2 regions of the Pseudomonas sp. Pf153 genome follow, and region 2 is predicted to be linked to the other one. Evidence: riboswitches for the same ligand, from Rfam matches in the RefSeq annotation. Region 2 holds a riboswitch; the other holds the start of a gene.
The links. A riboswitch is a leader RNA that binds a small molecule or an ion and turns the genes downstream of it on or off. The one in region 2 is predicted to bind cobalamin.
Positions count from the first base shown of each region.

Region 1: it holds a riboswitch for cobalamin, as region 2 does, so the genes downstream of both, cobO (cob(I)yrinic acid a,c-diamide adenosyltransferase) here and cobW (cobalamin biosynthesis protein CobW) in region 2, are expected to answer to the same signal.

Region 1 covers NZ_LHVL01000006.1:442,700-453,440, forward strand. The annotation lists gene AD666_RS02865 (DUF2066 domain-containing protein) at 1-18, shown strand, start outside; gene AD666_RS02870 (AI-2E family transporter) at 51-1,124, shown strand; gene hda (DnaA regulatory inactivator Hda) at 1,307-2,011, shown strand; gene AD666_RS02880 (C40 family peptidase) at 2,224-2,850, shown strand; gene AD666_RS02885 (C40 family peptidase) at 3,017-3,550, shown strand; gene AD666_RS02890 (sorbosone dehydrogenase family protein) at 3,596-4,906, opposite strand; gene AD666_RS02895 (hypothetical protein) at 4,997-5,581, opposite strand; cobalamin riboswitch at 5,739-5,950, shown strand; gene cobO (cob(I)yrinic acid a,c-diamide adenosyltransferase) at 6,032-6,658, shown strand; gene AD666_RS02905 (cobyrinate a,c-diamide synthase) at 6,670-7,992, shown strand; gene bluB (5,6-dimethylbenzimidazole synthase) at 7,989-8,639, shown strand; gene cbiB (adenosylcobinamide-phosphate synthase CbiB) at 8,636-9,544, shown strand; gene cobD (threonine-phosphate decarboxylase CobD) at 9,537-10,529, shown strand; gene AD666_RS02925 (cobyric acid synthase) at 10,526-10,741, shown strand, end outside.
Region 2 covers NZ_LHVL01000025.1:392,325-403,065, reverse strand. The annotation lists gene cobM (precorrin-4 C(11)-methyltransferase) at 1-310, opposite strand, end outside; gene AD666_RS16985 (cobalamin biosynthesis protein) at 387-785, opposite strand; gene AD666_RS16980 (CbtA family protein) at 782-1,477, opposite strand; gene AD666_RS16975 (CbtB domain-containing protein) at 1,489-1,677, opposite strand; cobalamin riboswitch at 1,776-1,999, opposite strand; cobalamin riboswitch at 2,200-2,426, shown strand; gene cobW (cobalamin biosynthesis protein CobW) at 2,525-3,589, shown strand; gene cobN (cobaltochelatase subunit CobN) at 3,593-7,375, shown strand; gene AD666_RS16960 (ATP-binding protein) at 7,386-8,387, shown strand; gene AD666_RS16955 (VWA domain-containing protein) at 8,441-9,043, shown strand; gene AD666_RS16950 (phospholipase D-like domain-containing protein) at 9,239-10,741, shown strand, end outside.

The sequences.
Region 1 (10,741 bases), on a different contig from region 2:
CTGCGGTTTCGCTGGTAAATTTCTTTCTTCTATATAGCCAGGAGTGGTTCATGGGCGATACGCGGCGTTGGTTCTGGTTGGGTGGGGTCGCCCTGCTGTTCGCGTTTATCTATTTGTTGCATCCGATCCTGACGCCGTTCCTGGTCGCGCTGCTGTTGGCTTACCTGTTCGATCCAGTGGTGGATCGCCTGGAAAAACTCGGCTTGTCTCGAACCTGGGGTGTGGTGGCGGTGTTTGCCTTGTTCACCCTGATCATTGGCGCACTGTTGCTGGTATTGATCCCCATGCTGGCCAAGCAACTGCTGCGCCTGTACGAGCTGGCGCCGCAGATGCTCGACTGGCTGCAGCACACGGCGGTGCCATGGGTGCAGTCCAAGCTGGGCCTGGCCGACGGCTTCTGGAAATTCGACAGGGTCAAGGCTGCCATCAGTGAGCACATGGGCCAGACCACCGACATCGTCGGCGTGGTGCTGAGCCAGGCCACCGCTTCCAGCCTGGCGCTGATCGGCTGGCTGGCGAATCTTGTGTTGATCCCCGTGGTGAGCTTTTATCTGCTGCGTGACTGGGACCTGATGATGGCCAAGATCCGCATTCTGCTGCCACGTCATCGTGAGGAGCGGATCATGACCCTCACTGGCGAGTGTCACGAGGTACTGGGTGCGTTCGTGCGCGGGCAGTTGCTGGTGATGGTGGCGCTGGGTTTCATCTACGCGGCGGGGCTGATGTTGGTGGGGCTGGAGTTGGGCCTGTTGATCGGCATGATCGCGGGGCTGGCGGCCATCGTGCCGTATATGGGGTTCGTGATCGGTATTGGCGCGGCGTTGATTGCCGGGTTGTTCCAGTTCGGCGGGGATCTCTATCCCATGATCGGCATTGTGGCGGTATTCATGGTCGGCCAGGCCCTCGAGGGCATGGTGTTGACTCCGTTGCTGGTGGGGGATCGCATTGGCCTGCATCCCGTGGCGGTGATCTTCGCGATTTTGGCGGGTGGCGAGTTGTTCGGTTTTACCGGGATTTTGCTGGCGCTGCCGGTGGCGGCCGTCATCATGGTGCTGGTGCGCCATGCGCGTGACCTGTACAAGGATTCGGACCTCTACAGTGGTGTCGAAGAGCCCGATCTGTAGGGCAGGATGAGCGACGAGAGCGGTCGCCCCGGTGTCAGCGAAACCGTCACCGCGCCTCGTTGCCGTTGCAAACCTTTGATTTTGCTCGCAGACCGGCGCATTGTGCGGCCCGCTTCACGAGTATAAACTTTGCGAACTTTACACAGAGGCCACTAACGGTTCCCAGGAACTGTCCAGCCAGCATGAAACCGATTCAGCTGCCCCTAGGTGTGCGTCTGCGTGATGACGCCACCTTCGTCAACTACTACCCAGGCGCCAATGCCGCTGCACTCGGCTATGTCGAGCGGCTATGCGAAGCCGACGCCGGCTGGACCGAGAGTCTGATTTACCTCTGGGGCAAGGATGGGGTAGGGCGTACGCATCTGTTGCAGGCGGCTTGCCTGAGGTTCGAGCAGTTGGGTGAGCCAGCGGTGTACTTGCCATTGGCCGAGTTGCTGGATCGTGGTGTCGAGATCCTCGACAACCTGGAGCAATACGAGCTGGTCTGCCTGGACGATCTCCAGGCAGTGGCCGGCAAGGCCGACTGGGAAGAAGCGCTGTTCCATCTGTTCAATCGGTTGCGCGATAGCGGTCGGCGCTTGCTGATTGCCGCATCGACGTCGCCACGGGAGCTACCCGTGAAGCTGGCGGACCTCAAGTCCCGTCTCACCCTGGCGTTGATCTTCCAGATGCGGCCGCTTTCCGACGAAGACAAACTCCGCGCCTTGCAACTGCGTGCCTCCCGGCGCGGACTGCACCTGACCGATGAGGTCGGACACTTTATCCTCACTCGTGGCACTCGCAGCATGAGTGCATTGTTCGAATTGCTCGAACGTCTCGACCAGGCCTCTCTTCAGGCCCAGCGCAAGCTGACCATTCCATTTTTGAAAGAAACCCTGGGCTGGTAGAACCTGTCCGACTAGTGGCTCTTGGCCTGCTTTGCGCAGGGCGAAATCCGCGGCGCTGCTGGGTTGCAGGCCACGCGTCATTCAAAATGGGCTTAAGCGCTTAGATGTGGCGGCAAAACCTGGAAGTCACATTTTTATCGATTGAATTTGCAAATGATGTCGATAGAGGGCATAGTCTCGCCATCTTTACAACTACAGCCACGGTCGTGCCCATGCTAAATCGCTTCGCACCCCTCGTGCCTCTCGCACTCGTTACCCTGTTGTTCGGTTGCGCTGCCCACTCTCCAGTGACCCAGCAAGTACAGCAACCCCAGGTCAAGAATTCCGTTACCGCCCAGTCTTCCTCCGTTGCGTTCCAGGAAGAAGTGGCTTCCGACAAAGAGCTGGCGGCCTTCGCCAGCAACAAGCCTTATCAGCTTCCCGTGCTGGCCGACAGCATCCTGGAGCGCGGCATGTCTCTGATCGGTACGCGCTACCGTTTTGGCGGCACCTCCGAGGCTGGCTTCGATTGCAGCGGTTTCATCGGTTATCTGTTCCGCGAGGAAGCCGGCATGAACCTGCCGCGCTCCACGCGTGAAATGATCAACGTCGACGCCCCACTGGTAGCCCGCAATCAACTGGAGCCGGGTGACCTGCTGTTCTTCAGCACCAACGGGCGTCGTGGACGTGTCAGCCATGCTGGCATTTACCTGGGCGACAACCAGTTCATCCATTCCAGCAGTCGTCGCAGCGGTGGCGTGCGTATCGACAGCCTCGGCGACAGCTACTGGAGCAAGACCTTCATCGAAGCCAAGCGCGCCCTTGCCATGGCTCCGACGGTGGTCACTGCTCGCAAGTAAGCGCACAGTTTATAAGGCAAACTTAAAGTCTTGCTTGAAGTTTGCCTCATAGCCGCTAGAATCCTTGATCATTGATTGATGGCAATCCGCCTGCGTACTACGCGGGCGGACTTGTTTTCATGCCTTCGGTGGAAAACGCCGAATCCCGATCAGGATTGTTTCGCCTATGTCGACGCCGGCCCGCTTCGCTCTCCTGCTCCTCGTCACGCTGCTGGGCGCGTGTTCAAGTCGTGCTCCAGCCCCTGCACCCGTACGGGCCCCGGTCGTATTTGCTCCTTCGCAGCCCATATCCCCGGCCGCCGAAGATGTGCTCTTCAGAGCGCTGGGCCTGGTGGGTACACCTTATCGCTGGGGCGGCAACACGCCCGACTCGGGATTCGATTGCAGTGGCTTGATCGGTTACGTCTACCGCGACGCAGCCGGTATTTCCCTGCCGCGCTCGACCCGTGAAATGATCGGCATGCGAGCCCCGGACGTCGGCAAGGACGCATTGCAGAGCGGGGACCTGATTTTCTTCGCCACCAACGGCGGCTCCCAGGTGAGCCACGCCGGCATTTATGTCGGAGAAGGCCGTTTCGTCCATGCGCCGGCTACCGGTGGTACGGTCAAACTCGACAGTTTGTCCAAGGCCTATTGGCAAAAAGCCTACCTCAGTGCCAAGCGCGTTCTGCAGCCGGAACACCTGGCGCGTAATCCCTGATGCATGGGTTGTGGCGAGGGAGTGACTCCCCCGCGCCACAGGGGACTATTTTCCCGACACCCGCCAAACCTTGTTCCCCACGTCATCGGCTACCAGCAACCCACCTTGCTTATCGATCACCACGCCCACCGGGCGGCCCTGGGCTTTTTCGTCAGCGTTCAGGAAGCCGGTCAGCACATCGACTGGTTGACCCGTCGGCTTGCCACCGTTGAACGGCACGAAAATCACTTTATAGCCACTGTGGGGCTTACGGTTCCATGAGCCGTGTTGTCCGACGAATGCTCCTTCGGTAAACGGTGCGGGCAGTCTGCTGCCTTCGGCGAAGGTCAGGCCCAGCGACGCGGTGTGTGGGCCGACGGCATAGTCCGGGGCGATGGCTTTGGCCACCATTTCCGGGTTTTGAGGTTCTACCCGTGCGTCGACGTGTTGCCCGTAGTAGCTGTATGGCCAGCCGTAGAAGGCACCGTCCTTGACCGAGGTGATGTAATCCGGCACCAGGTCGCTGCCGATCTCATCCCGTTCGTTTACCGCCGTCCATAACGCTCCGCTGCGCGGTTCCCAAGCCAGGCCGTTGGGGTTGCGCAGGCCCGAGGCGAAGATGCGGTGACTACCGCTGGCGCGGTCCACCTCCCAAATGGCCGCGCGCCCCTCTTCGGCCTCCATACCGTTCTCCGCGACGTTGCTGTTCGAGCCGGTGGTGACGTACAGCTTGCTGCCGTCGCGGCTGGCGATGACGTTTTTGGTCCAGTGATGGTTGAGCGTGCCGCCCGGCAAGTCGACGACCTTGGTGGGTTGCGCCTTGATTTGCGTATCGCCTTCCTTATAGGGGAAACGGATCAGCCGATCGGTGTCGGCTACATACAAGTCGCTGCCTACCAGCGTCATGCCGAACGGCGAATTGAGATTTTCCAGGAACACCGTGCGGGTTTCGGCGACGCCATCGTGATTGGCATCACGCAGTAACGTGATGCGATTGGGGCTCGGCACGCCCGCGCCCGCGCGGCCCATGACCTTCTTCATCACCCAGCCACGAATGCCCTTGGCGTCGTCCGGCTTGGGTGGGGCATTGGTTTCCGCCACCAGCACGTCACCGTTGGGCAGCACATAGAGCCAGCGTGGATGGTCCAGCCCTTCGGCGAATGCCGCCACTTGCAGGCCCTGGGCCGGCGTTGGCTTGGCGCCTTCCGGCCAGCCGACGGCTTCGGCGATGTTCACGGTGGGGATCAGGGTCTTGTTCGGTTCGGGCAGTTTTGGCGATGGGCCGGTGCCATCGGAGACTTGCAGCGTGGAAGACTCGCCACAAGCGACAAGCCCTGCGGCGAGGGCGATGGTCAGGAGATGAGGTGGCTTGAGCATGCTGGCTTCCCTATGAATGCATGTGGTTATTCATAGAGAAGCGTAGACCGGGGATGGTTCAACCTGTGGTTATGCCAGGACCTTATGGCATCAGCCGTGGGCCTGTTTGAACAGCACGGCGATGCCCGGGTGGTAGTGGCCGGCTTCGTTGCGCAACTTGCGATAGGCATAGGGGAAGTACCAGGCCACGGCGCAGGTGTTTTCCTTCTGCAGTTCATCGACCATGTCCTGCAACTCTTCGGGCGTGGTGCTTTGCTGGGCTTTCTGCGGCGCCACGAACAAACAACCCAGCTTCAGGTCGCTGGCATAGCTGATGCGTTTGGCATCGCTGGCGGCCTCGCTCAGGGGCTGGGTCAGGTTGAGGCTCTTGACCTTCGGCCAACGCTGGGTGGCCTGGATGAAGGCGCGCTCATCGGTGCTGGCGATGAACAAGTCGGCGCTGACGTTGCGCTCGCCTTCTTCATTCTGCTTGCGGGTCGGGGTGTGCTGAAGCGTGACCATCTCGGCCATCCAGGCGGCCGCCGAGAGCAATCCCAAATTGGCTTTTTCATCGAACCAGTAAGGGGTGTCGTTATCGCCACGCACGGCGTTATACCGGTCGATGCAGTCGAACCAGCGCTCCAGGACCGGGCGCAGGAATTCCAGTTTCGGATTGCTGATGATCATGCCTTGCATGCTTTTGCCCTCTTGTTATTGATATCGGGTCGTGATGCCCATTTGATATCACTTGCTGTAGCGTGGCACAAGATTGGCGTCACTTTATTGATTCGGGCCAATAAGTGGCGTTGAGCCTGCGGCAGCTTTAATTGACGCTCCAACCCCAACCCTCTAACCTTCGCGGCTTGTTTCAGGTGCTTTGTGGCCGCAAGCCGACAAAGTGAAACAGGGAAGCCGGTGAGCCAATGCGAACCCGGCGCTGCCCCCGCAACGGTAAATGAGTCAACGCTGCGCCTAGGCCACTGTGTCCGCGGACATGGGAAGGCGCGCAGCTCGGCATCGCGCCGCTCATGAGCCCGGAGACCGGCCTGATACATCCAACGGCATCACGGTGGGCGATGCCAGGCTTGTTGCCGTCTGTTTTCGTGCCCGCCCGCCGTTATCCTGTCCCCAACGGAGGCTTCCCCCATGACCGGTTCCCCCACCACCGATGCGTCCGAGCGCGACGAGCGCCATCTGGCGCGCATGCTGCGCAAGAAAGCCGTGATCGATGAGCGTATCGCCAACTCACCGAACGAGTGCGGCCTGCTGCTGGTGCTGACCGGCAACGGCAAGGGCAAGAGCAGTTCGGCCTTCGGCATGTTGGCCAGGGCCATGGGGCACGGTATGCAGTGTGGGGTGGTGCAGTTCATCAAGGGCCGCAACAGCACCGGTGAGGAACTGTTCTTCCGTCGCTTCCCGGAACAGGTGCGTTTTCATGTCATGGGCGAGGGCTTCACCTGGGAAACCCAGGACCGCCAACGCGACATCGCCGCTGCCGAGGCGGCCTGGGCGGTGTCGCGCCAATTGCTGAGCGACCCTTCCGTTGGGCTGGTGGTGCTCGATGAACTGAACATCGCCCTCAAGCACGGTTACCTGGATCTGGATCAGGTGCTGGGCGACTTACAGGCCCGTCCGCCCATGCAACACGTGGTGGTGACCGGTCGTGGCGCCAAGCCGCAGATGATCGAACTGGCGGACACCGTGACTGAGATGGGCATGATCAAACATGCCTTCCAGGCCGGCATCAAGGCGCAGAAAGGCGTCGAACTGTGATCAACCCTTGCATGAGCAGTCGCCAGTGCCCGGCGGTTTTGATCGCCGCCCCGGCCTCGGGACAGGGCAAGACCACCGTCACCGCCGCCCTGGCCCGGTTGCATCGCAACCAGGGGCGCAACGTGCGTGTCTTCAAGTGCGGTCCTGATTTTCTCGATCCGATGATCCTTGAGCGTGCCAGCGGTGCGCCGGTGTACCAGTTGGACATGTGGATGGTCGGCGAGCAGGAAAGCCGGCGGTTGTTGTGGGAAGCCGCCGCCGAAGCGGACCTGATCCTGATCGAAGGCGTCATGGGGTTGTTCGACGGTACGCCCTCCAGTGCCGATCTGGCGCGGCATTTCGGTGTGCCGGTGCTGGCGGTGATCGACGGGACGGCGATGGCCCAAACGTTTGGTGCGCTGGCGCTGGGACTGGCTCGGTATCAGCCGGACTTGCCGTTTGCTGGGGTCCTGGCGAATCGGGTCGGCACTTTACGCCATGCACAACTGCTCGAAGGCAGCCTGACCGAAGGTCTGCGCTGGTATGGCGCGCTGTCCCGCGAAACCGGCATCGAATTACCCAGTCGCCACCTCGGGTTGGTCCAGGCCCGTGAGTTGAACGATTTGGACCTGCGCCTCGACGCCGCCGCCGAGGCGTTGGCAAGCAGTTGCGAAGTGACCCTGCCGCCCGCCGTAACGTTCGTCGCACCTGAGGTGGTCGTTGCGCAACCGTGGCTCGAGGGCGTGCGCATTGCCGTGGCCCGGGACGAAGCGTTCGCTTTCACCTATGGCGCGAGCCTCGACCTGCTGCGGGCCATGGGCGCGCAACTGAGCTTCTTCTCGCCGATTCATGACACGGCGCTGCCCGAAGCAGACAGTCTTTACCTGCCTGGCGGCTACCCTGAGTTGCACCACGTTGCCTTGGCCCAAAACACGCCGATGCTGACGGCGATCCGTGCTCATCACGAAGCGGGAAAACCCCTGCTGGCCGAATGTGGCGGCATGCTCTACCTGCTGGATTCGCTGACCGATGTCGAAGGGACCTGCGCTGAGCTACTGGGCCTGCTGCCGGGTGATGCGCAGATGCAAAAACGCCTGGCCGCCTTGGCCCTGCAAGCGGTGGAACTGCCGGAAGGCCTTCTGCGAGGGCATACCTATCATCATTCATTGACCCGTACTGAACTCGCGCCGATTGCCCGCGGCCATAGCCCCAATGGCGGGCGCGGGGCGGAGGCGGTTTTCCGGCATGGGCGGATGACGGCTTCCTACGTGCATTTTTACTTCCCGTCCAATCCGAGGGCGGTTGCCGCGTTGTTCGCACCCGATCCTGAGGCCGCTATCGCGAGCAGGCCATGACAGACACCGCTTTCTCCCCAGCCGAACGCGAAGCTGTCTATCGCGCCATCGCCGAACGGCGCGACATGCGTCATTTCATCGGTGGCACGGTCGAGCCGGTCTTGCTGCGTCGCTTGCTGGAAGCCGCGCACCAGGCTCCCAGCGTGGGCCTGATGCAACCGTGGCGGTTCATCCGCATCAGCGACCGCGCCCTTCGCGGCGATATCCAGCAACTGGTGGAGCAGGAGCGCATCCGGACGGCCGAGGCCTTGGGCGAGCGCAGCGATGAGTTCATGAAGCTCAAGGTCGAAGGCATCAACGACTGTGCCGAAGTTCTGGTGGCGGCGTTGATGGACGGCCGGGAGCGGCACATCTTCGGTCGCCGGACCTTGCCGGAAATGGATCTGGCCTCGCTCTCCTGCGCCATCCAGAATCTGTGGCTGGCGGCCCGCGCCGAGGGGCTGGGGATGGGCTGGGTATCGCTGTTCGAACCCTTGGCCCTGGCTGACCTGCTGGGCCTGACTGCCGGCGCGAAGCCGCTGGCGATCCTGTGCCTGGGACCGGTCGAGGGCTTTTACCCGGCTCCTATGCTCGCCCTGGAAGGCTGGGCACAGCCGCGTCCGCTGCATGAACTGCTTTATGAAAACCGTTGGGGAATTCGCCCATGAGCGTGGCATTGCTCAGTGCTGCCGCCGTGGCGCTGGATGCGCTGCTGGGCGAACCCCGGCGCGGGCATCCACTGGTGGCGTTCGGTCGGTTTGCCGATCGTATCGAACAACGTTTCAACTCCGGTGGGCGTGGCTGGCGCAGCCATGGGGTGACGGCGTGGATCATCGCCGTGGTGCCGTTGACCTTGTTGGCGACAGCCTTGTCCTGGGCGCCACTGGTGGGTTGGCTGGTGGACATCCTGGCGTTGTACTGCGCCCTTGGCCTGCGCAGCCTGGGTGAGCATGTCGAGCCGGTGGCCCGGGCGTTGCGCTGTGGGGAGCTGGATGAAGCGCGTCGGCGGGTGGGTTATCTGGTCAGTCGCGAGACCCGTGAGCTGGACGAGACCGCCGTCGCCCGTGCCGCCACCGAATCGGTGCTGGAGAACGGCAGCGATGCGGTGTTCGCCGCGCTGTTCTGGTTCGCCGTGGCGGGTGCGCCCGGCGTAGTGTTGTATCGACTGAGCAACACCCTCGATGCCATGTGGGGCTATCGCAACGAGCGTTTCGAGCGGTTCGGCTGGGCAGCGGCCAAGATCGACGATGTGCTCAATTACATCCCCGCGCGATTAGTGGCATTGACTTACGCGCTGCTGGGGAAAACCCGCCTGGCGCTGCAATGCTGGCGCCGCCAGGGGCCGACCTGGGACAGCCCCAACGCCGGGCCCGTCATGGCGTCCGGTGCGGGGGCGCTGGGTGTGGAGCTGGGTGGCGCGGCGGTTTATCACGGCGAACTGCATCAGCGCCCACCTCTGGGCGAGGGCGTGCCGGCGAGTGCCGATTCCATCGATCGCGGCTGGCAATTGGTCCAGCGCGGGGTATGGTTGTGGCTACTGATTCTCTGCGTGGGGGCTGAGTTCTATGCTTGAACACGGTGGGCGCCTGCGCAATGCGGCCTGGCAATATGGAATCGCCGAGGCAGACTGGCTCGATTTGTCCAGTGGCCTGGCCCCCTGGCCATTCGAGGTCCCGGAGATTCCACTGCGGGCCTGGGCGCGCCTGCCGGAAACCGACGATGGCCTGGAGCAGGCGGCCCGCGATTACTACGGCGCTGAGCATGTGCTGCCGGTGGCGGGTTCGCAGATGGCCATCCAACTCCTGCCGCGCCTGCGCCGGGCCGGCAAGGTCGGCGTGCTGTCTCCGTGCTACGCCGAGCACGCCGAAGCCTGGCGCCGTAATGGCTATATCGTGCGCGAAGTGCTGGAAGCCGAAGTGGATTTCTTCCTCGACAGCCTCGACGTGCTGGTGGTGGTCAACCCCAACAATCCGACGGGCCTGAGCCTGACCCCGGAGCGTCTGCTCGATTGGCACGCCCGTCTGGCCCAGCGCGGGGGCTGGCTGGTGGTGGATGAAGCGTTCATGGATGTCACGCCGCAACTGAGCGTGGCCGGCCATGCCCATCAGGTCGGGCTGATTGTGCTGCGCTCGTTCGGCAAATTTTTCGGTCTGGCCGGGGTTCGCCTGGGGTTTGTTCTGGCCGAGCGGCACTTGCTCAAGTTGCTTGCCGAACAGGTCGGACCATGGGCGGTCAGTGGGCCGACCCGGGTCCTGGGCCAAGTGTGTCTGCGGGACACTGCCGCCCACGCCCAGCAGCGGCAGCGCTGCGAAGTCACCAGTCTGCGACTGGCGCTGATGCTGGAACGTCATGGCTTCAAGCCCCACGGCGGTTGCGGATTGTTCCAATGGCTGATCACCGGAGACGCCCAGGCGCTTCACGACTTCATGGCTCATCGCGGCATTCTCCTGCGGCTGTTTACCAACAACAGCAGTCTGCGTTTCGGCCTTCCTGCCGATGACGCACAATTTTTGCGCCTCGAACAGGCTTTCGAGGCTTACGCCAAGGACACGCCATGACGACCTTGATGGTGCAGGGCACCACGTCCGATGCGGGCAAAAGTACTCTGGTAACCGCGTTGTGCCGCTGGATCCGTCGCCAGGGCGTGAGCGTAGTGCCGTTCAAGCCGCAGAACATGGCCCTGAACAGTGCGGTGACTGCCGATGGCGGTGAAATCGGTCGCGCCCAGGCGGTGCAGGCCCAGGCCGCCGGCCTCGAGCCCCATACCGAC
Region 2 (10,741 bases):
CGAAGGGGATATCCAGTTCCCGCAGGACGCGAATCTGCTCGCCAATGGCGCCGTACAGGCTCGGGTCGCCAGAATGCACGCGGGCCACGTCCTGGCCCTTGAGATGGGCGCTCCTGATCAACTCGATGATCTGCTCCAGGTGCAGTTCGGCGCTGTTGATCACCCGTTCTGCATTGTGACCTTCAAGGACGGCCACCGGCACCAGGGAGCCGGCATAGATGATCACCGGACAATTGCGAATCAAGCGCTGGCCCTTGACGGTAATCAGTTCCGGATCGCCGGGGCCGGCGCCGATGAAGTAAACGGTCATGACCGGTTCCTAAAAGAGGGTGGGGCGACGCCTGGATGAGAAGCGCTCATGATCCAGGGAGGGCGATTATCGGTTTTTAACAGCTGACCGCCAATGCCAGCGTCGCCTGAGGGCTTTTCTGGCGGAGAATCCGCAGCCTGGCGGGTGGGGTGCCCAACTGCTCGGCCAGGGCCAGCGCCGCGCTCTCGGCAACGCCGTAACAGCCGGTGCGTTCGAATGCGCTCTGTGAGCGGTGGCTGAGCCGTTGATCATAACCCGCCAGCTGGACAGCGCTGAAGCAGATCAGCGGCAGTGCCAGTTGTTCGGCCAGTTGCAGCAGGCCCGGCTCGTTGCGCTTGAGGTCGATACTCGCCAGGGCCCGTAGTTCATTCAGCTCAATGCCGTGGGCCCGCAGCGTTTGCTCAAGCAGGGCCCGCAACGCCTCGGCGGAGCAACCCCGGCGACAGCCAAGACCCGCCACCAGAATGTAGCTCACGCGCCGTGATGAGCCGGGTCGCCACGGCGGAACAGCCAGGCGCTGATCAGGCCCAGGGCCAGCCAGAACGCAATGTTGGTCAGTTGCGAGGCGATCTTGAACTGGCTTTCAAGCGCTTCGGGCGCCAGCATCGAGTGAACTTCCGGTTGTGGTGCGCCGATCACGTGGGGCACCACCAGCGTCGCCAGGCCCAGCAGTTTGAGCAAACCATGTCGGCCGAACGCAATCAGGGCGATACCCACCGCCGTGGACGCCGCGGTACCGATCCACCACATCTGCCGGTGAGCCAGGTCGGCAGCGGCTGTACCGGGGAGCTCCGGTGGCAGGCCGAGGGTCGGCGCCAGGACGAAGGTGGCATAGCCGGCCAAGCCCCAAAGCAAGCCCTGGGACGTGCGGGCCGGCGCGCGCAAGGTGTACAGGCCCGCCAGCATCAGGGCGAAACCCACCGCGACCACCAGATTGCCGCCGGTGGTGGAGAGCACGCGTTGCCAACCGTCTTCCGGTTCCCAGGCTCCGGCATCGTGGGTGTGGGCAACACCGTCGGCGTGCTGATGGACTTCGGCGGTCGGCGCTTTTTCGTAGGTTTCGGCCTGCAGAATCAGTGGCGACACCCAGAGACTTTGCAGGAGCGTCAGCAGCAGGGCGGCCAGCAATCCGCTGAAACCGGCGGTCCGGGCGATTCGCTTGAACATGGTGGCAGGTCTCAGTGGCAGGGAAAGGCGGCGCTGTGGCGGGTGTCGTGGGCGGCGTTGTGCACCGCTTCGATGTGGGAGAAACCGGCGAAATACACCAGCGCCGCGCCTATGATCGAGGCGAGGATCGCCGCGCTCAGGCGTTGGCTCAGGGTGCTGGTGCTGCTGGCGGAGCGGGCGGTGGTGCTGATGGTCGACATGGCGTCCCTCTGTTGTTGTCCAGTGGGTGAGTCGAGCGCAAGGAAACCCCGGGCCAAAGCCCGCCAGGGATCGAACAGCGCCCGCCCACCGCGGGTTTGTCAGTGTTTGAGTCGTGGGCCGGTCTCCGGGCTCACGAGGGGCAGGGCCTGCGCCTTGCCTGCAAGCGTCACCTTCCCATGTCATCGGACACAGTGGCTCAGACGCTTCGCTCGCTTACCGTTGCGGGGGCAGCACCGGACTGTCGTGGCCTCGGAGTAAAGCACACGATTCACCGGTTTCCCGTTTCACCCTGTGAAGGGCACCCATAACAAGCGCACAGGAAAGCATGGGTGGGGGCGGGGCGTCAATTACAGGCCGATACCGAGTCGCGGCCATCGCGAGCAGGCTCGCTCCCACAGTTGATCTGTGTTGGACATGAATGTTGTGTGCGACGAGATTCATTGTGGGAGCGAGCCTGCTCGCGATGGGGCCGGCATAGACACCACAGAACTCGAAGACATTGACCCGCCCCCATACCCTGCGTAGCCTTGCGCCTTCGAGGTTCTTCGACACGCGTCGAAGCTAAGAAGGGAACGCGGTCCAAGCCGCGGCTGCCCCCGCAACTGTGAACGGTGATGTGCCTGCCAGGCCACTGTGCATACCCTGAAAGGGCGCACGGGAAGGCGCAGGAAATGTCAGTCCAGGTTTATATAAAAGCCGGACCGGCCCGCCGTCAGCCAGGAGACCTGCCTCGAGACAGACTTCTCATTACAACCGGGCGGGGTGATCCGGTGGCGAAATCTTCCGCGCATGCCTGTGCCAGCGGTTGTCGTCCCGTTTGCCCGCCACCTTGCCAAAGGGCATCCGATGAAAACACTGGCCAAGCTCCCCGTCACTATCGTCACCGGTTTCCTCGGCTCGGGTAAGACCACCTTGCTGCGGCACATGCTCGACAACGCCCAGGGCCGGCGTATCGCCGTCATCGTCAACGAGTTCGGCGAGCTGGGCATCGACGGCGAGATCCTCAAGCAATGTTCCATCGGCTGCACCGAGGAAGAGGCCAGCGGCCGCGTCTATGAACTGGCGAACGGCTGCCTGTGCTGCACGGTGCAGGAGGAATTCTTCCCGGTGATGCGTGAGTTGGTCGCACGCCGTGGCGACCTCGACCATATCCTCATCGAAACCTCCGGGCTGGCGCTGCCCAAGCCGCTGGTCCAGGCCTTCCAGTGGCCGGAAATCCGCAGTGCCTGCACCGTCGATGCGGTGATCACCGTGGTCGACAGCCCGGCCGTGGCCGCTGGCACTTTCGCCGCTTTCCCGGAGCAGGTGGATGCCCAGCGCAAGCTCGACCCGAACCTGGACCACGAATCTCCGCTGCACGAGCTGTTCGCCGACCAACTGGCCAGCGCCGACCTGGTGATCCTCAACAAGGCTGACCTCATCAGCCCGGACGATCTGGCGAAAGTGCGCCTGGAGGTTGCCGAGGAGCTGCCGCCGGCGGTCAAGGTCATCGAAGCCAGCAGCGGCCGCCTGCCGCTGGACGTGCTGATCGGCCTGGGCGCTGGCTCCGAAGAGCACATCGACAGCCGTCACAGTCACCACGATCATCACCATGACGGCGACGATGACGACCACGATCATGACGCCTTCGATTCCATTTCCATCGAACTGCCACAGGCTGACGAAAGCCTGCTGCTGGACGCACTGACCCAATTGGTGGTCCAGCACAACGTGCTGCGGGTCAAGGGGTTCGCAGCGATCCCCAACAAGCCGATGCGCCTGTTGATCCAGGGGGTAGGCACGCGCTTCGACAAGCATTTCGACCGCCAGTGGGGCGCCGAAGAAGCGCGGGTCACCCGCCTGGTGCTGATCGGCCAGACCCTGGACGCCACTCAGCTTGAAGCGCAGCTGCGCGCCGCACTCGGCGCCTAAGCCATGCACCTGCTCAGGACCCAGCCCGGCGGTTTCGTGTCGGATGACAACATCGCCGACCTGGGGCAAACCCCCGCCGAGCTGGTGATCCTGTGCAGCGGCGACAGCAGCCTGGCGCTGCTGGCCGAAGCGGCGCGGCAGTTGCCGGACGATTATCCCCAATTCCGTCTGGCCAACCCGATGCAGGTGCAGAATCACGCGTCGGTGGACCTGTATTTCGAAGATGTATTGCGTCACGCCAAGGTCATCCTGTTGTCGCTGCATGGCGGCATCGGCTATTGGCGCTATGGCATCGAACGCCTGATGGAACTGGCCGGGCGTGGCGTGAAACTGATCCTGGTGCCGGGGGACGACCGGCCGGACCCGGAACTCAGCGACTTGAGCAACGTGCCCGCCGCCGACCGCGACCGGCTCTGGCAGTACCTGCGTCAGGGCGGTCTGGGCAATGCCCTTGACCTGTTCCATCAGCTTGCCAGCCAATGGTTCGGCCGCGATTACCCTTGGGGTGAACCGCAAACCCTGCCGCGCACAGCCCTCTACCACCCAGACAAAACCAGCGCTACCCTCGACGATTGGCGAGCCGACTGGCAGGCCGATCAAGCAGTGGCGGCGGTGCTGTTCTACCGTTCTCACTTGCAAGCGGCGAATACCGCGTTTATCGACGTGTTCTGTCAGCGGCTGCAAGCGGCGGGGCTCAATCCCTTGCCGATGGCAGTCGCCAGCCTCAAGGAGCCCGGTTGTCTGGCACAGGTCGAAGACTGGCTGGACGAGGTCGAGGCAGGGGTGATCCTCAACACCACCGGATTCGCCCAGTCCAGTCCCGAAGCGCCGCACCTGCGCCCGTTCCGCCGCAACATTCCGGTAATCCAGGCCATCTGCGCCCAGGACAACGAGCCCGGTTGGCGCGCCAGTGAGCAGGGGTTAGGGCCGCGAGATCTGGCCATGCACATTGCCCTGCCGGAGCTGGACGGACGGATCATCAGTCGCCCCATCAGCTTCAAGGACCTGGCCTGGCGCAGCGAGCGCAGCCAGAGCGACGTGGTCTGTTACCGGGCGGCCGTCGAGCGCATGGATTTCGTCGCCGAACTGGCCCGGCGCTGGACCACCCTGGCGCGCCTGCCCAACGCAGAGAAACGTGTGGCGCTGGTCCTCGCCAACTACCCGACCCGGGACGGGCGCATCGGCAACGGGGTGGGCCTGGACACCCCCGCAGCAGCGTTGAACATCCTGCGGGCCTTGCGGGCGGAGGGCTATCCGCTGCCGACCGAATTACCTGCCACCGGGACGGCGTTGATCCAGCAGCTACTCGGCGGTGTCAGCAATGATCTGGACAGCCTCGACCTGCGACCTTGCCACCAGAGCCTGGCACTGGAAGCTTACCAGACGATGTTCGACGCACTGCCCGAGGCCAACCGCAGAGCCGTATTCGAACGCTGGGGCGGTCCCGAGCAGGATCCGATGTTCCGCCAGGGCCGACTGATGATTGCTGGCCTGCGCCTGGGCCTGACGTTCGTCGGCATCCAGCCGGCCCGGGGGTATCAGGTCGATCCGAGCGCGGTGTACCACGATCCGGATCTGGTGCCGCCTCACGGTTACCTGGCGTTCTACTTCTGGCTGCGCCACGCCTATGGCGCCCACGCGGTCATTCATGTCGGCAAGCACGGCAACCTCGAATGGCTGCCCGGCAAGGGTGTCGGGTTGTCGGAAAGCTGCTGGCCGGACGCGCTGCTGGGGCCGTTGCCGAATATCTATCCGTTCATCGTCAACGATCCGGGCGAGGGGGCCCAGGCCAAGCGGCGGACCCAGGCGGTGATCATCGATCACCTGATGCCGCCACTGACCCGGGCCGAAACCTACGGGCCGCTACGCAATCTCGAGCTGTTGGCTGACGAATACTACGAAGCACAGTTGCTCGACCCTCGCCGTGCCCGGGAATTGCAGCGAGACATCCTCGATCTGGTGCGCGAAACCCATATCGACCGTGAACTTGAGCTGGACGGCGACGCCGATGCGGCGATCTGGCTGCCGCGCCTGGACACTTACCTGTGCGACCTGAAGGAGTCGCAGATCCGCGATGGCCTGCACATCTTCGGTGAATCCCCCACTGGCCGGCTGCGCATCGACACCTTGCTGGCGTTGCTGCGCATTCCCCGGGGCGATGGCAAGGGCGCGCAGTCGAGTGTGTTGCGGGCGCTGGCCAAAGCGTTCGAGCTGGGTTTCGATCCGCTGGATTGCGCGTTGGCCGAGCCCTGGAACGGGGCCTGTCCCGAGGCCTTGCGTCGGGTCAGCGATGGACCTTGGCGCACCCTGGGCGACACCCGGGAGCGCCTGGAATTGTTCGCCGGGCAGTTGATCGAGCAGGCCCTGGCGGGCGAGGTCGAGCAACTGCATGCACCGGGGTGGGAGGCGGTGGGCTGCATCGTCGAGCATCTGCGATCCGTCGTGGCCCCTCGTCTGGACGCCTGCGGCCCGGCAGAAATGCGTGGCCTGCTCGATGCAATGAGCGGTCGCTTCGTACCGGCCGGCCCAAGCGGCGCGCCGAGTCGAGGACGCCTGGACGTGCTGCCCACCGGGCGCAATTTTTTCTCGGTGGACGTGCGCAACCTGCCCACCACCACGGCGTGGCGCATCGGTTTCCAGTCGGCGAACCTGATACTCGAACGGCATTTGCAGGACCACGGCGATCATCTGCGTCAGCTTGGCCTCTCGGTGTGGGGCACCGCCACCATGCGCACCGGCGGCGACGACATTGCCCAGGCCATGGCGCTGATGGGCGTGCGTCCCGTGTGGGCTACGGGCAGCCAGCGGGTCGATGATTTCGAGATCTTACCGTTGAGCCTGCTGGACCGGCCTCGGGTCGATGTGACATTGCGGGTGTCCGGGTTCTTCCGGGACGCCTTCGCCAACCTGATCCGGTTGTTCGACGCGGCGGTGCAAGCCGTTGCCGCCCTCGATGAGCCGGATGACATGAACCCGCTGGCAGCCAAGGTGCGCTGCGAGCGCGAGGCACTGTTGGCGTCGGGCCTCGAGCCGGACGCGGCGGCCCGTCAGGCCGGTTGGCGGATCTTCGGCGCCAAGCCCGGCGCTTACGGCGCGGGCGTGCAGGGAGCGGTCGACGGCCGCCTGTGGCAGAGCCGCGAAGACTTGGCCGAGGTGTACCTGAACTGGGGCGGCTACGCCTACGGTGCCGGCGATGAAGGCACCGCTGCTCGTGAATCGTTCTCCCGGCGCCTGAGCCAGGTGCAAGCGGTCTTGCAGAACCAGGACAACCGCGAGCACGACCTGCTCGACTCCAACGATTACTACCAGTTCCAGGGCGGCATGCTGGCGGCCGTGGAAACCCTCAGCGGCGCAGCGGCGGCCAGTTACCACGGCGATCACAGCCAGCCGGACCTGCCGAAGGTCCGGACCCTGAAGGAAGAACTCAACCGGGTCATCCGCTCACGTGCGGCCAATCCCAAGTGGATCGATGGGGTCAAACGTCACGGCTACAAAGGCGCGTTCGAACTGGCGGCGACGGTGGACAATCTGTTTGCGTTCGACGCCACCACCCAATTGATCGACGATCACCAGTACGCTTTGCTGGCCGATGCCTACCTGCTCGACCCCGATACCCGGGACTTTGTCCGCCAACACAATCCCGACGCGTTGCGGGACATGACCGAGCGCATGCTCGAAGCCCAGCAGCGCGGGATGTGGCAGGATCCGGGGGCGTATCGCGAAGCCCTGGAAAGTTTGTTGCTGGACATAGAAGAGGACCCTCAAGGGGCCCTCGACCATCCATGAGATATCCGATATGACCGACCTCCATTTCCCGCTCTGCGCCGTGGTCGGCGCCGACCCGCTGAAACTGGCCCTGTGCCTGGCCGCCATCGACCCCAAAATCGGCGGCGTGCTGATCGAGGGGCCGCGGGGCATGGCCAAGTCGACATTGGCACGGGGCCTGGCGGACCTGCTGGCGAGCGGGCAATTCGTCACCTTGCCCTTGGGCGCCACCGAAGAGCGGCTTGTGGGCACTCTCGATCTCGACGCGGCGCTGGGGGAAGGGCGCTCGCAGTTTTCCCCCGGCGTGCTGGCCAAGGCTGACGGTGGCGTACTGTACGTCGATGAGGTGAACCTGCTGCCCGATCATCTGGTGGACCTGCTGTTGGATGTGGCGGCCAGTGGCGTCAACCTGATCGAGCGCGATGGCATTTCCCACCGGCATCCGGCACGTTTTGTGTTGATCGGCACGATGAACCCGGAAGAGGGCGAGCTGCGTCCGCAACTGCTCGATCGCTTCGGCCTGAACGTGGCGCTCGGCGGGCATACCGCACCGGCGGAGCGTGGGCAGATCATTCGACGGCGGCTGGATTTCGACAGCGATCCCGTGGCGTTCTGCGCCGAGTGGGCGGAGGCCCAGCAACAGCTGCGCGAGCGTTGCCAGCGAGCCCGCGACCGGTTGCCCACCATTGCTCTGGACGATGTTTCACTGGGGCAGATCACTGAGCGTTGTTTCACTGCCGGCGTCGACGGTTTGCGTGCCGACCTGGTCTGGCTGCGGGCCGCCCGGGCCCATGCCGCATGGCGCGGTGCCGATGCCATCGACGCTGAAGACATCGACGCCGTGGCCGAATTTGCCTTGCGTCACCGCAGGCGTGGCCATTCGATGCCGGCACCGGCACCGTCCCAGGCACCGCCCACGGCTGAAACGGCCTCGAAATCGAAGGAAAGCCAGGGCCAGTGGGGTGATCTGCCAGCCACTGCGCTGCCGACCGGTGCCCGGCGTGACGTGCCGATCTGGCCAAAAAAGCCCTAGGCATCCGCCCCCGTTCGCCAGTGGGGGCGGATGCCAGGCCCCGGGCGGGACGGTTGGGCCAGGGACGCCAGGGTCGCGGTAAAGCGGCGGCCAGCGGCACGGTGAATTGGCCGGCTACCTTGCTCAACGGGCGTCCGCGCCAGCGTAAAGACCTATGTTTGCAGGAACGCCACCGTTCGCCCCATGAGCTGTGGCTGGTGGTCGTGGATGCCTCGGCTTCGACCCGTCGTCATCGGGCCTTGAGCGATGGCAAGGGCCTGCTGGCGCAACTGTTCGACAACGCTTACCGACAGCGCGCCCGGTTGGCACTGCTCAAGGCCAGCGGCGTTGCCCCGACCTGGCAGGTGCAAGGGCTCAAGGCCTCAGCCGGGCTGCGGGATTGGCTCGATGATCTGGGCGCCGGTGGTGGTACGCCGTTGCTGGCGGCGTTGAATGAGGCCGGACACTGGTTGGCTGCCCGACGCAAGCGTTTCCCGGCGGAGCGGCAGCGGGTGCTGGTGATGACGGACGGACGTGTGAAGGAAGGACTTTCGCTGTCGCCTCTCGAATGCCCGTGCCTGTTGATCGACATCGAGCGCGGCCCGATCCGGTTGGGTCGGGCCCGGCAGTTGGCGGAACAACTGGGGGCTGAATATCGGCATATCGATCAGATGTAACAGGGTTGAATTCTGGTCGGACGTCTTCGCGAGCAAGCCCGCTCCCACACTTTAATCTGCCGCAAACGGAAATGATGACTGCCGCGGACTTTGTGGGAGCGGGCTTGCTCGCGAAGGCATCACCTCGGTCCCGGGTCTGCACACCTGAGTTGGATCACTACACTATGCTCAGCCTGCCCTCACACGGAATGAACCATGCGCGTACTTGTCACCAACCCCCAGGACGATTTCCGGGTCAAGGCCTACGCCGGCACCAATGGCGTGCTGCTTGCCATGGACCTGGCCGAACACCGGCGCAAGGGCTTGCTGGGCTTTGCCATCGAAAAACAACAGGGTGACAAGCCGTGGCTGTTCCTGTTCAACAGCCTGACTTTCCCCGATAAGGCCCACACGTTTCCCCAGTTCCACGCCACGCCCAGCGACAAGGCACCCTTGCAGAAATTTCGCTGGGCCGACTATGCCATCAATCCCGGCGTGACCATTCACTACCGCGTGCACCTGGCCTATGGCAGCCCCGATGCGCCGCAATTGGGGGAATCCCTGGAGGTTACGGTCACCAGCGACAACGGCCAGCCGGCCGGCCAGCGGGTGATCTTCAATCGTGCCGTGGCCGCCAGCCAGGCGTTCCAGCGCAAGTTTCCCGAGCTGGATGCGTTGATCAGTGCCAACAAGCACCTCTCCATCGATGACTGGCCCGATGCGCCACGCCGTTGGCTGGAAAACGGCCTGCTGGGGCGCGTGATCGGTTTCATCGACCGGGCGCTGGATGCCACTTGGGCCTTGGATGTCGCCATCTACGAGTACGAGCTGCCAGTGATCGTCGATGCGGTGAATGCTGCGTACGCCCGTGGCGCACAGGTGCGGGTGCTGTACCACGCCGAGCCGGGTGACGACACCACGTTGCGCAACGAAGCCAGCCTTGAAAAACTGCCGGCGGCCAACAAGCGCGGACGGGTGACCCACAATATTTTCCACGACAAGTTCATCGTCCTGAGCAAAGTCGATGGCGCCGGGGCGCTACAGCCCGAGGCCGTCTTGTGCGGTAGCACCAACTTCACCGCCAACGGCGTCTACCGCCAGGCGAATGTCGTTCATGTACTGGACGATCCCAGGGTGAGCGACAGCTATCGCCAGGTCTTCGAACAAATCTGGGCGACCCCCGGCGACGTCGATGCCACCCGTGAATGGCTCAATCGCAACAACCCCATGGAGCCGGAACAGCCGTTGTTCGCCGGGTTCTCGCCGCGCACGGGAGAGGGCGACCTGGACCGCTTCGTCGACATCATCAACGGCGCCCGCAAGGACCTGCTGTTCGTCACAGCATTCGTCCTGCCTGACCGGATCCTCGACGCCTTGCTCGGTAAGCCCCACGACGACGTCCTGCGCTACGGCCTGCAAAACACCACCAGCCGCATCACCGGTTTCCATGCCGACCGCACCGCGGAATTCGCCGCCACGGCGCTGCTCAATACCGGTTTGGAAGGCTGGCTCAGGGAAAACATGAAAGGCCAGAAGGGCAACCTGCTGGTGCACACCAAGGCCATCGTCACCGACTTCACCAGCGACACGCCGACCATCATCAGCGGTAGCCACAACCTCAGTGCCGCGGCCAGCAGTGGTAACGACGAGAACTACCTCATCATCCAGGGCGACACCGACCTGGCCGACCGCTACGGGCTGGAACTGCTGCGGTTCTAT